DNA from 4 places in the Myxococcus guangdongensis genome. Region 1 is predicted to be linked to each of the others. Evidence: riboswitches for the same ligand, from Rfam matches in the RefSeq annotation. Region 1 holds a riboswitch; each other region holds the start of a gene.
The links. Region 1 has a riboswitch for cobalamin ahead of LXT21_RS37265 (acyl-CoA thioesterase). Riboswitches for the same ligand answer to the same signal wherever they lie in the genome.

Region 1 (3,202 bases):
GCTCGTTGTCGGGGCGCTCCTGGAGGGCGCGGCGGTAGGCGGCGGCGGCTCCGACGTAGTCCCCCAGGGCGAACAGGCGCTCACCCTCCTGGGCGGGTGAGGAGGGACCGAGCGGGAGCTCCGGCTCCTCGGGCGGTCGGGAGGCTTCCAGCTTCTGGAGCTCCAGGGGTTGGAGGGACTCGCGGAGGTTGGCGAGCTTGTCCGCGAGCGAGCTGTCATCCGGGAAGGCCAGGATGAGCGCCTCGTAGAGGTCGAGCGCCTCGACGAGCTCTCCACGGCGCAGCGCTCGGTCGGCGCGAGCCTCCATCTCCACCCGGGCTGCAGGATTCATCTCGGCGCGAGGTTACCCGCGCCCGACGGGGATGTCACAACGAAGGCGTGCGAGCGCTGACTTCGTGGTGCGCCGGGACGGTGGGCCTTGGGCCTGTGAAGCCGTGTCTTCTGGGTATCCATGGGTTCGTGCGGTGCGCGCGAGGTGGCCGCGTCGGGGGCGCGGGGGGCCTATGCTGCGCGGTGTGAGTCTCTCGTGGGTGGCCGCAGGAGGGTGGTTGTTGCTGTCGGGCGCGCTCGGCACCGAGCTGCGGCGCGACGGCTACGTGCTGCGTCCGCCCGAGGGGTTCCACATGGTGCGGTGGGAGCCCTACACGGGCTCGGTGGCGGGGGCGGTGACGTTGGATGCGGAGACGCCGAGGTCCCTGTCCGCGGCGCTCGCCGATGGTGAAGGGCCGGAGGCGGCGACGATGTTGGTGTCGGTGGTGGAGCGGAGCTTCTCCGCGAGCCCCTCCGAGCGTGACGACTTCGCGTCGGCGGTGATGCAGCACTTCCAGCGGGAGCTGGGGGTGGTGCTGTCGCCGGAGCGGGTGGACCGGATTGGCGGGGATGCGCCGCGCGTGGAGGTGCTGGGGACGCTGCGGGACGCGGGGCAGACGCGCACGGTGCTGGTGGCGGGGCTCGCGTCCGAGGGGCGGCACGCGGTGGTGGTGGTGAGCGCGCCCGCGGTGCGCTGGGAGCGGCTGGCCCCGGGGGTCCGCGCCTCACTGGAGACCTTCCGCCTGGAGCCGACGACGACGCCCGGCGCGGTTCCCCGGCGCGTGCTGGGCGCGCTCGCGGGAGCCCTGGCCGGTGCGCTGGTGGCGTCGTACGCGGCGTGGCGCCGAGGGCGCGCGGGTCGGATGGCCTCCGAGTCGTGACCGCCGCGCGGACCGAGCATCGGTGAGTCGACCGGATGGCGCCCTGTGTGGCGCCGCGAGCGGGCCGCATCGGAGGCGAGGCGACTCCACGCGTGCCTCGCGTGACGCCACCTCCTGAGATCCGCGCCGGAGCCCGGGGAATCGGCCCCGGCGCGTCTTCATACTCCGTGCTTCACCTCACCCCGCGCTCGGCTCGGGCGCGAGCGGAGGCACGGCCGTGGGCTTGCGGTGCTCGTCCAGCGCGACGAGCACGAAGCGCCCCCGGGTGCACAGCTCCCGCGCGCCGGTGAGCAGGTCCTCGGCGAACATCTCCACGTCCACGGTGACGGAGGTGCGGCCGGTGGCCGTCACGCGGCTGACCAGCTCCACGAGCTGCCCTTGCTGCACCGGCATGTGGAAGTCCACGCGCTCGCTGGAGGCGGTGACGACGGTGCGGCGCGTGTAGCGGCTGGCGGTGATGAACGCGGACATGTCCATCCACCGGAGGGCCTGACCTCCGAAGAGGGTGCCGTAGTGGTTGGTCTGATCCGGGAACACCATGTCCACCATCCGGGTCTCGGTGGCGGAGGAGGGGAGGGAGGGCTGCATCGGACTCATGGATGGACTCCTGGCCCACGGGCCGCCCCGGACGTGAAGACCTCCGACGGCGGCGGTGGGCCGCGATGGATGGCCTGACCTTCCCGCGAAGGTCGGGGGCGAAGCGCCACCCGGGGCGCTGTCCGCGTCCCAGGAGGGCTCGAGGCAGGTTTTCGGGCTCCGTGGGCTTGCTCCACCACCCGCCACGCATCGCGGCGCATGCTGGCGTCCTAGGCGCCGTCCCTTCCCAGCCCTCGTCAGTCGAGGACCAGTGTGTTCGACGGCGTTCGTTCCCACTGACCGCTGCGGGGCAGCTCCGGATTCGCACCGGATTCCCTTGCTAAACCCCATGGACCCCCATGAGGCACCTCGGGCGGGGCGGACCCTACCCGCTGCCCGGCGCGTCGCCAACAGGGCAGGTGGGTCGACGAGCGCACCGGAGCCCTCATGCCCTCTCCACTCGGTACCCACGCGCGCGCGGCGCTGGGATAGCGTGCGCCGCATCCATGTTCGTCTTCCTCCTCGTCGCCGTGCTGGGGCAGGCGCCGGCCGTCGCCCCATCGGAACCGGGCGCGCCCTCCACCGTCCGAAGCCAACCCGACGCCGTGCCCGCTCCCGCGCCCGAGCCTCCTCCGGCGGGCTTGCCTCCGGCCACCCACGAGCTCTTCCAGCGCATCCAGAACCGCGTCGCCCAGGTGCGCATCATCGAGCGTCGCTCGGGCACGCGCTCCTCCATCGGCTCCGCCTTCTTCGTCTCCGCCGACGGGTACGCCATCACCAACTACCACGTGGTCTCCGACGTGGTGCTCCATCCGGAGGACTACACCGCGCAGCTCGTGCTGCGCACCGGCGGGGAGCCCGTGCCCGCGCGCCTGGTCGACGTGGATGTGGTCCACGACCTGGCCGTCATCCGGATGGACGAGCCGGTGAAGGACTTCTTCGTCCTGGAGGACCGCGAGCCGCCGCAGGGCGCGCGCCTGTTCGCCATGGGCAACCCCCATGACCTGGGCACCACCATCGTCGAGGGCACCTACAACGGCTTCATCCAGGACTCCCTCTACGAGCGCCTGCACTTCAGCGGCGCCATCAACCCCGGCATGAGCGGAGGCCCCACGCTGACGGGGCAGGGCACCGTGGTGGGCGTCAACGTGGCCACCATGGGCAACCAGCTGGGCTTCCTGGTCCCGGTGCACCGCGCGAGGACGCTGCTCGGCCGGGCGCTGAAGATGGCGCCGGACGCGACGCCCGCGCTGCTGGAGACGGTGCGCGCGCAGCTCATCGACAACCAGCAGCGGCTCACCGAGCAGATGCTCGCGGCCTCGCTGCCGAAGCAGACCCTGGGCAGCTACCACGTCCCGGGCCGGTGGATTCCGTTCCTCAAGTGCTGGGGCGACACGCCGCACGACCCGGAGGTGCCGTACACCGTGACGAACTAC
Region 2 (3,202 bases), on a different contig from region 1:
CAACGGCCTGGGCCTGCGCACCGTGGGTCAGTTGAACCTGGGGCCGAACACCAGCCCCCAGGCACTCGCGCGCTTCGGCAACCTGCTCTACATCCCGCTCTTCGGCACCGGCAGCTCCAACTTCCAGCACGGCAACGCCGTGGCGCGCGTGGACATCTCCGACCCCACGCAGCCGCGCAAGGTGGACACCCTGTCGCTCACCGGCCTGGACCTGAAGCCCTTCGACAGCAGCGGCTCCATGCCCCTGCCGTTCTCGGTCGCGGCGACGCGCACCCACGTGTACGTGGCCCTCACCAACCTCAACCCCGCCAATGACTACCGCCCCAACGGGCCCGGCATGCTCGCGCGCATCGACCCCGCCACCGGCGCCGTGAGCGCCATCGACCTGGGCAAGGAGCGCTGCCTCAACGCGGGCTACGTGGAAGCCGTCGGTGACCAGCTCGTGGTTGCCTGCATCGGTGAGGCCATCTACGACACGGCCAATGGCTACATCGCCACGTCCGTGCGCTCCACGGGCCTGGTGCTGGTGAAGAACGACGTGCCCGTGGCGTCCTACGCGCTGAATCCTGGGTGTCAGCCCGGCGCACCGGGTTGCATGCTGTCCGTGGCCAGCCGCTTCGCCGTGTCCCGGGGCGCGGTGTACCTGGCGGACACCAACGCGGGGCGCGTCTTCGTCGTGGAAGTCGGCGATGGCACCCTCACCGAGCGCAGGGGTTACTCCACGCCCACCGCGAAGGGCCCCGCGCTCGAGGCGTGCCCGGTGGACCCCCGACGCCCCGTGTCCAACGCCATCGACGTCACCGCGCTCCATTGACAATGCCTGTCACCCGCCATATCCCGGCCGCGTCCTCGGTGCCGTCGTGAGAACCACGGCGGCTCTAGGGAACCCGGTGCGAATCCGGGACTGCCCCGCAGCGGTGTGCAGGAACGACCGCCGTCATGTGAAGCACTGGTCCCTCCCGGGACTGGGAAGCGACGGCCATTAGGTGGGCGCCCTCCGGGGCTCCCGCGCCTGCGAGTCCGAAAACCTGCCGTGGACCCGTGCCCCTTGGGCACGGACATCACCGAGGCCTCCGAGGGGAGGCGGCGGAGGCGTCAGCCTTTCCATCCGTGCACCCTGAGGTGCTTGGGTGACCGCCTTCGACCGCGTCCTCCTGGAAGCCCACCCGCCCGTGGGGGCGAGAGGGACGAGGACGCAGATGAAGACGGCTGAATCGAAGCGCGTGAAGCCCTGGATGAAGTCCGCATCACTGGCCGTGGCCTCCTTCGCCGTGGCCCTGCTCGGCACCGGTTGCAACCCGGAGTGTGTCGATCAGTTCGACTGCCGCGCCGACAACGGCGAGCCCCCCGCGGGACAGCAGTGGGTCTGCGTCGACGAGAAGTGCGAGACCGAGCCCATCCCCACCACCCCGACGCCCGACGCGGGCACGCCGGACTCGGGCACGCCCGACGCGGGACAGCCGGACTCGGGCACGCCCGACGCGGGTCAGCCGGACTCGGGGACGCCCGACGCGGGACAGCCGGACTCGGGTACGCCCGACGCGGGACAGCCGGACTCGGGTACGCCCGACGCGGGACAGCCGGATGCGGGTCCGGTGGTTGTCGACTGCGCGACGGTTCCGCTGGACCCGAAGCTGGGCACGCTCGTGCTCCAGCCCGGCTTCGTCGCCGCCGAGTCCGCGCCCCTGTCCGCGGACATCCTCGCGCTCGGCGCCTCTCCGGGCCCCACCTATGCCTTCTACGGCATCCAGGGTCGTGGCAAGGAGGCCGGGCTGTTCTCGCTGGGCACCTGGCCGAACCTCCAGCCCGGCACCACGAAGCTCTTCGACATCGTCACCCAGGCGGACCGGGACGGCTCCGCGGCCGTGTATCCGGGCGGCTACGTCATCAACGACGGCACGAGCGTCTTCACCGGCTACACGCTGGGCTCCACGGGCGCTCCGGGCAACGTCGCGGCGTATGACCTGGTGACGCCGGCCAACTCCAACTACGTCGTCGCGCCCAAGAACTACTCGGCCGCGGCCTTCTGGAGCGGAGCGCTGAGCGCGGTGCTCGTCAACGGTGGCGGCCTGGGCACGCTGCCCGGCACCGACCTGGCCGTCTACGGCCTGGTGACGTCCACGGACCCCACGAGCGCGGTGCGCGTGGCCAACTTCCCGCAGGGTGACGCGGTGGCCAGCGGCTTCACCGCCGTGACGTCCAACGGCATCGCCGCGCTGGGCTACTTCGACGGCAACTTCGTCAACGTCATCTACGGCGTGGCGCCCGCCACCGTCTCCGCGGCCATCACCAGCGGGACGCCGCTGGACCTGGGCGCCCAGGCGAAGATCGACGTGGGCAGCGACTTCAACGGCGCGGGTGCCTTCGGCTCGGGCGTCGCCATCAACCGTGGTGGCTACGACGCGGACTTCAACTTCGTGAGCACCGACGTGTCCCGCTACGCGCTGTCCGTCGGCACGGGCGACGCCGTGACGGTGGGCGCGCGCGTGCCCGTGCTCGGCTACGTCAACCAGTGCACCTCGGTGACGATGCTGGAGCCGCTCGGCTCCGACGTGCTCGTCGGCGTGTCCGACCGCAACGGCCGGCGCCTGGTGCGCCTCCAGGTGGCCCCGTGAACACGCGCGCCCTCCACGGGCTCGGCCGGGGCGCGCTGTTCGCCCTGGCGCTGAGCCTGTCCGCGTGCGGCGGGGACGAGGCTCCCCCCGCGCCCACGGACGAGGACGCGGGGCCCGGTGACTCGGGCACCGACGCGAGCCCCTCGCGGCCCGCGGACCCGTACGCGGACGAGGTGGTCGAGTACCTGCCCGGCCCCGGCGCGGGCTTCGGGCAGGACCGCTTCCCGTCCATCGTCCTGGGCGCCCCGGTGGGCGCGGGGCTGGACAGCGGGTCGCTGGATGTCCTCTCGCTGGGCAAGGGCGGCTCCATCACCTTGCGCTTCACGGACATCGCGGTGGTCGACGGCCCGGGCGTGGACCTGCTCGTCTTCGAGAACCCGTTCCTCATCGCGGGAGGCCCGCGCGCCTTCACCGAGCGGGGACGCGTCTCGGTGAGCGACGACGGCGTGCAGTGGCACGAGTTCCCCTGCGCCCCCTCGGACGCGACGAACAACTACCCGGGCTGCGCGGGCGTGCGTCCCGTCACGGCCAACCCCGCCGCCGGCATCAGCGCCACGGACCCCGCCGTGGCCGGGGGGGACGGGTTC
Region 3 (3,202 bases), on a different contig from region 1:
TGAAGTAGCGCGGGTCTCCCAATCGGTTCTGCGTGCGCAGCCACGTGTAGCCACCGCTCGCCGACAGCCACGAGAACAGCCGCGCCTCCGCCTCCAGCTCCGCGCCCCACACCCGCGCGGCGTCGAAGTTGTACGGCCGCGCCATCATCGGCGGATACAGCTCGTACGCGATGAGGTCCTCGTACAGCGCCGCGAAGCCGCCCGCCGTCACACTCCACCGCGGAGCCCCCGCCACCATCGCCTGGGAATCCCAGACCACCGCCGCGTCCGCGTAGAGCACCCGCTCGGGCCTCAACCCCGGATTGGGCAACAACGTCCCCTGCCGGATGTACAGCTCCAGGAACGACGGCGCGCGATGCGACTGTCCCGCGTTCGCGCGAATCCCCACACCGCCGCCCAATGACAACCACGCGCCGAGCTTCGGAGAGAACAGCCAGTAGGGCCCCACCCGCTCGAACCGCAGCGACGGCACGACGCTCAACACCTCGTCGACCAGCGCCCACTCGTCCATCACCATCACGCTGCCGCGCCACCAGCTCGCGGACTGCGCGCCCTTCGCCTGGGTGACCTGCTCCCCCGACGACGCCACCGTCGCCGTCAGCGCGTGCCCGCCCCCGAGCAGCGTCCGCCCCTCCAGCTCCACTCCGCCCACGACATGCCGCTGCGGCCCACCCGCGCCCAGCAGTCCACCCGTCACCTCCAGACCATCGCGACGGAAGAACCCCCTCGCACTCGCCTGCGTCCCCGACCACCGCACGCCCAAGGACAGCCGGTCCAAATCCTGTCGCCCCGCGGACTGGGGGTTCTGCACCGTGCCCGGAATCGCGCGGTCCTCCAGCGACAGCTCGGACAACACATCCAGCCGCGAGCCGCCCGGGAGCCGCCGCCGATACCGCAGCAGCACGCCGCCCCCCTTCGCGTCGTTGCGCGCGCGCGCCTCCGCCGTGACGGGGTTGTCTGGCACCGCGGGCAGCTCATCGAGCTCGTAGGCGAAGTCCCCATCGGAGCGCCCCGCGTGCAGCAGCACCAGCGCATTCCCATCCAACAGCGGCCCGGTGACGGCCACGTGCCCCAGCGCCGTGTTCCAGCTCCCGTAGACCACTTCCCCACTGGCTCGCACGTGCGACGACGGCGCGCGCGTGACGATGTTCACCGCGCCGCCGAGCCCTCCCGAGCCATAGCGCGCCCCCGCGCCGCCGCGCAGCACCTCCAGCCGCTCCACCAACGCGGCCGGCACCTGCGACAGGTCCGCCATGCCACCCGCGCCGTTGAGCGGGATTCCATCCAGGAACACCAACACCCCGTTCGACGCGGCGCCGCGCACCACCAGGCTCTTGCTCTGCCCGTAGCCGCCGGAGTCCTGCACCGCGAGCCCCACCGAGCCCACGAGCAGCTCCGCCGTGTCCCGGGCCTCGCCCGCATGCTCGCTGGCGTCGATGACGGTGATGGCGCCGGTGGGGTCGCGGCGCTCGGGCGAGTCCGGAGGCGGCGGCGCCTTGCCTCGCACCACCGTCGCGGGCACGACGGCGTCCTCCGACGCCTGCGCGTGCGCTCCGGAAGGCAGGCTGAGCGCCAGACACACCAGGTGCCCGGCGAGGAAGGTGCGCCGCATGCTCCGCCTTCCGCTCTCTCCATCGAAGAGAGAAGGCCATCCGCCCGTGTCGCCACGCGACACGTCCGCACCCTCGGGCAGGTCTCCTGGCTGATGGACTCCAGCTCCAGGCGCACGACGCGTCTGGCTGGAAGGGGGCTTCCGCCTTCCCCCGGAGCGTCCGCCTGGACACCGCCGGAGTGGCGACAACCGAAGTCCCCGGCCCTGACCTCAGGGCTGCCCATTCACAGTGGCGGGACCGCGCCGGAATCGCACCGGCTTCCCTCTTGAAAGCCCGACATGGGCACCCAAGGGCGCACCCCTTCTAGGAGCTGCCTACCAGCGCGTCAAGCGCACCCGGGACGACACCTGGCACGAGCGCGCGTAGGACTCGAAGGCGCTCGCCTGCAGGAACACCACCTGCGCGCTCCCCAGTCGCAGCGAGGCCTGGCTGAACAGCGGCGTCGAGCGCCCCGGCACAATCAACACCCCCTCCACGAAGGTGCCGCCGTGGCTCTCCAGGTCCGTCACGCTCCACACCTCGGTGTGCGGTTCCGGACGGAAGCGCGCGTGCTGCCGCGACACGGTGGGCTCGGGCAGGACGATGTCGCACTCGGGGCTGCGGCCCACCATCACCTCGGGCCCTCGCCCGGGGAAGCGCGGACACAGCTCGAACACCACGGGCTCCACGCCTCTCGAGGGAATCGGCACCTTCAGCGTCGGCGGCTCCAGCTGCGCCACAGCGCGCGGTCGGCTCGGCATGGAGTCCCACACCAGCACGGGCCACCCGACATCCCGCAGCAAGGCCTCGCGGTCCTCCTGGAGCCGGGACATCAGCGAGGACAAACGGTGGAGCACGACGAGCCCTCCAGGCCGGGAAGGTGTGCACGCAAACCTGTGCACGCCCCCGCGCCCTGTCCACCCCCCTGTATCACTCCACGGGCCCGCAGGCGCTCCCCAACGAGAGGATGTCCGAATCGTAGTGCAGCGCCAGCGCACCCGAGGACTCGATGTGCCGCACGAAGACGGAGCCGAACACCTCCGCGTTGCCACTGAGCGTCAGGGTGGCCCCGGGTGCATAGAGGTTTCCCGCGAGCACGCTGCCCGCGGAGATTCCCAGCGTTCCCGTCCCCGCCGCGTACACGCGCACCTTCGCGGGCGCCTCCACGGACCCCAGCATGAGCTGTCCGGCCACCGTCATGTCGCCGCCCACGAACAAGTCCAGCTCCCCCGGCGGAACCACCTCCACGGAGAGCCGCTCGCCGATGACGACGCTGCCTTGCACGAAGAGCGCCGTGCGCTCGCGCACCACGAGGTTCAGCCGGCCCTGACCCTCGATGCCCGTCAGGAAGAAGCGCCCGCACGGCAGCTCCAGCGTGCGCTCGCCGGTGAAGCCCTGCAGCGCCGAGGGCTCCAGGTCGATGACGGCGTTGTGGTTGTCGCGGGCGTGGTTGGCGATGAGTCCTTGGATGTCCACCACCGACGCGGTGTCCCCGCACGCGCACGGCGACACGGAGTCCACCGGCTCGCGAAGCACCTCGGCGGCGGTCACCGCGCCGGACATGCTGCGCTCCGCGGGCACCGCCAGCTTCCCCGCCACGTCCAGCGACG
Region 4 (3,202 bases), on a different contig from region 1:
TCGGAGATGAGGTCCGCGGCGCGGCGGAGGATGCGCACGCGCTCCTGCCACGGCGTCGCGCCCCAGCCGCGCTGGGCCTCGCGCGCCACGCGCACCACCCGGTCCACCTCGGCCACGGGCGTGCGGTGCACGGACACGAGCACCTCGTCCGGCCGCGCCGGGTTGCGGCTCTGAAGCAGGTCTCCGCTCCGGAACGCCTCGCCCCCGAGCCACGACGGCAGCTCTCCGCCCAGCTTCGAGCGCACGGCGGTGAGCGCCTCGTCGAACTGCGCGTGCAGCGCGGACAGGTCCGCCTCCAGCACCGAGTAGGTGATGCGGAAACTCATGACGCCTCCTGGAAGAAGTGGTGGATGCCGCGGGCGAGCGTGTCGACCAGCTCGTCGACCTCCGCCTCGGTGATGACCAGCGGGGGGCCGACCATGAGCAGGTCCCCGTTCGTCCCGTCCGCGTGGCCCGTGTTGGACCAGAGGACGAGCCCTCGCTCGAACAGCGCCGCGAGCAGTCGCTCGATGACCTTGCGCGCGCGCGGGAAGGGGCGCTTGCTCGCGATGTCCTCGACCAGCTCGATGCCGGCCATCAGCCCCACGCCCTGCACGGAGCCGACGTGCGGCAGCGTGCCCAGCGCCTCGCGCAGCCGTCGCTGGAGGTGCGCGCCCACGCGCTCGGCGTGGGCCACCAGGTCGTGCCGCTCGTAGTAGTCGAGCACCGCCAGCCCCGCCGCCGTCATCGCGGGCGCCTGGAGGTACGTCTGCGCGTGCATGAAGCCGCCCGAGCCCCGGCGCAGCTCCTCCAGGTGCTCTTCGCGGATGAGCAGCGCGCTCAAGGGCGCGTAGCCCCCGCTGATGCCCTTGCCGAGCACCAGCACGTCCGGCGTGAAGCCGTAGAGGTCGCTGGCGAAGAAGCGGCCGGTGCGACCACAGCCGCACATCACCTCGTCGGCGATGGTGAGGATGCCGTACTCGCGACACACGGCGCTCACGCGCTCGAAGTAGCCGGGCGGCGGAGGCGACGCGCCCGCGGACGAGCCGATGACGGGCTCCGCGATGAAGGCGGCGATGGTGTCCGGGCCCTCGCGGCGAATCGTCTCCTCGAGCAGCCGCGCGTAGTGCTCGGCGCCGTCGCGCGCGTAGTCCTCCAGGCCGGAGCGGTACGGGTACGGCGCGGCCGTGGTGACGACCTCCGCCAGCATGGGGCCGAAGAAGGTCTTGTAGTGGGGCCGGCCCGACAGCGAGAGCGCGTACAGCGTGTTGCCGTGGTAGCCGGGCACGCGCGCGATGACCTTGCCGCGCTGGGGCTCGTCTCGCTCCACCCAGAGCTGGCGGACGAACTTCACCGCGGCCTCCACCGCCTCGGAGCCCGAGCCGAGGAACGCGGCGCGCGTGAGCCCCTGGGGCGCGTGGGCGCACAGGCGCGAGGCGAGCTCCTCGGTGACGTCGGTGGTGAAGTGGGTGCCGTTGACGTAGGCGACGCGCAGGAGCTGCTCGTGGATGCGGTCCGCCACCTCGCGGTTGCCGTGGCCCACGCTGGCCACGAGCGCGCCGGCGGAGGCGTCCAGGTAGCGCTTGCCGCTCGCGTCGAAGAGGTGGACGCCCTGACCGTGCGTCACCACGGGGAAGTCGCGCGCGAGATTGCGCAGCAGCACGTTCCCCTGGGGGTAGCGCACCGTGTGCCTGGCTTCTTCCCGCATCGTCCGTCCTCCACGCAGCGCGGACGACCGGAGGTCGCCCGACAGGGCTCCCGCGTGGAAGAAGGGCAGTCGCGATGCACGCGTGAGCGCACACCAGGCTCCGACTGGAGCCCACGGACCGACCTTCGCCCCCACGGGCGACTGGAGACACGGGGGATGGAGGTCGGAGAAGTCGAGCGTGCGTGAGGGCCCGTCGAGGCACGAGCGCCGCTCGAACCTTCCGGCCGTCCCACGCGGCTCCAGGTCGAAACCGTCCGTGGATTTCTCCCACGGCCGGATGCGGGCAGGTCTTCGGGCTCGTGAGCGCTTCGGCTTTTGAGGGCCGGCTTCCTACGACTCGTCGCTTCCCAGCTCCCCGAGGGAACCAGTGCGGATGACGAGGCTCGTTCTCACTTACCGCTGCGGGGCAGCCCCGGAATCGAACCGGGTTCCCTTTTAAGCTCGGACCGAGGTCCGGGCACCAACATGGGGCGGTATGTACTGTTCGCCTCTTCGGACTGTCAAGCGAAGCGCCGGTGCGCGCTCGACGCGCATGGACGCGACGTCCGCTGTGCGCTCACGGATGTTCGACGAGCAACCTGCCGTGCATGAGCGCTGGCGCATCCCGTGCGCAGGCGTCACCTTCATCGGTGGCCCTCCGCGTCGGAGGACGCCCCGAGACTATGGCTCCGTCCGCCGCGACCACCGCTGCCGCGCCCTTCACGTTCACCCGCGCACAGAAGGTGTTCACGATGTCGGGTGCGCTGCTCGGGCTGCTGCTCGCGGCGCTGGACCAGACGATTGTGGCCACGGCGGGCCCCTCCATCCAGGCGGACCTGGGCATCTCTCCGGCGCTCTATCCGTGGCTGACGACGTCGTACCTGGTCGCGTCGACGATGATGGTGCCCGTGTGGGGGAAGCTGTCGGACCTCTTGGGCCGGCGCGCGGTGCTGGCGGCGGGAATCATCGTGTTCCTGCTGGGCAGCTTCCTGTGCGGCGTGTCGCGCTCGACGCTGACGCTCATCCTGTATCGCGCGGTGCAGGGAGTGGGCAGCGCGGCGCTCTTCACCGCGTCGCTGTCGGTGGTGGCGGACCTCTATCCGCCGCGCGAGCGAGGCAAGTACCAGGGCCTGTTCGGCGCGATGTTCGGTCTGTCGAGCGTGGTGGGGCCGCTGGCCGGGGGCTTCATCACGGACCGGCTGGGATGGCACTGGGTGTTCTTCATCAACCTGCCGGTGGGCGCGGTGGCGCTCGCGCTCGTGCTCTTGCGCATGCCGGCGCTCAAGCCTCCGGGGGCCTCGCGCGGGAAGCTGGATGTGACGGGCGCGGTGCTGCTGGCGCTGGCGGTGGTGCCGCTGTTGCTCGCGCTCAGCCTGGGACGTGGCGCGGAGCAGGTGGCGCACGGTGGAGGATGGGCATGGGGTTCGTGGCAGGTGCTGGGGTTGTTCGCGCTCGCGGCGATGGGGACGGTGTTGTTCCTGCGCGAGGAGACGCGGGCGCAGGAGCCGCTGTTGGACTTGAAGCTGTTCCAGGACC

Region 2: another riboswitch for cobalamin. It lies ahead of LXT21_RS11865 (hypothetical protein); the one in region 1 lies ahead of LXT21_RS37265 (acyl-CoA thioesterase).
Region 3: another riboswitch for cobalamin. It lies ahead of LXT21_RS11855 (TonB-dependent receptor plug domain-containing protein); the one in region 1 lies ahead of LXT21_RS37265 (acyl-CoA thioesterase).
Region 4: another riboswitch for cobalamin. It lies ahead of LXT21_RS31495 (aminotransferase family protein); the one in region 1 lies ahead of LXT21_RS37265 (acyl-CoA thioesterase).

Annotation. Positions count from the first base shown of each region.
Region 1 covers NZ_JAJVKW010000016.1:208,644-211,845, forward strand. Annotated here, with positions in the region: gene LXT21_RS37255 (hypothetical protein) at 1-331, opposite strand, end outside; gene LXT21_RS37260 (hypothetical protein) at 504-1,190, shown strand; gene LXT21_RS37265 (acyl-CoA thioesterase) at 1,368-1,787, opposite strand; cobalamin riboswitch at 1,914-2,153, opposite strand; gene LXT21_RS37270 (S1C family serine protease) at 2,273-3,202, shown strand, end outside.
Region 2 covers NZ_JAJVKW010000003.1:588,081-591,282, forward strand. Annotated here, with positions in the region: gene LXT21_RS11860 (MXAN_6577-like cysteine-rich protein) at 1-814, shown strand, start outside; cobalamin riboswitch at 834-1,050, shown strand; gene LXT21_RS11865 (hypothetical protein) at 1,200-2,615, shown strand; gene LXT21_RS11870 (cell surface protein) at 2,612-3,202, shown strand, end outside.
Region 3 covers NZ_JAJVKW010000003.1:583,690-586,891, reverse strand. Annotated here, with positions in the region: gene LXT21_RS11855 (TonB-dependent receptor plug domain-containing protein) at 1-1,612, opposite strand, end outside; cobalamin riboswitch at 1,672-1,918, opposite strand; gene LXT21_RS11850 (FHA domain-containing protein) at 1,928-2,449, opposite strand; gene LXT21_RS11845 (DUF7305 domain-containing protein) at 2,523-3,202, opposite strand, start outside.
Region 4 covers NZ_JAJVKW010000012.1:41,427-44,628, forward strand. Annotated here, with positions in the region: gene LXT21_RS31490 (aldehyde dehydrogenase family protein) at 1-326, opposite strand, end outside; gene LXT21_RS31495 (aminotransferase family protein) at 323-1,687, opposite strand; cobalamin riboswitch at 1,953-2,167, opposite strand; gene LXT21_RS31500 (MDR family MFS transporter) at 2,350-3,202, shown strand, end outside.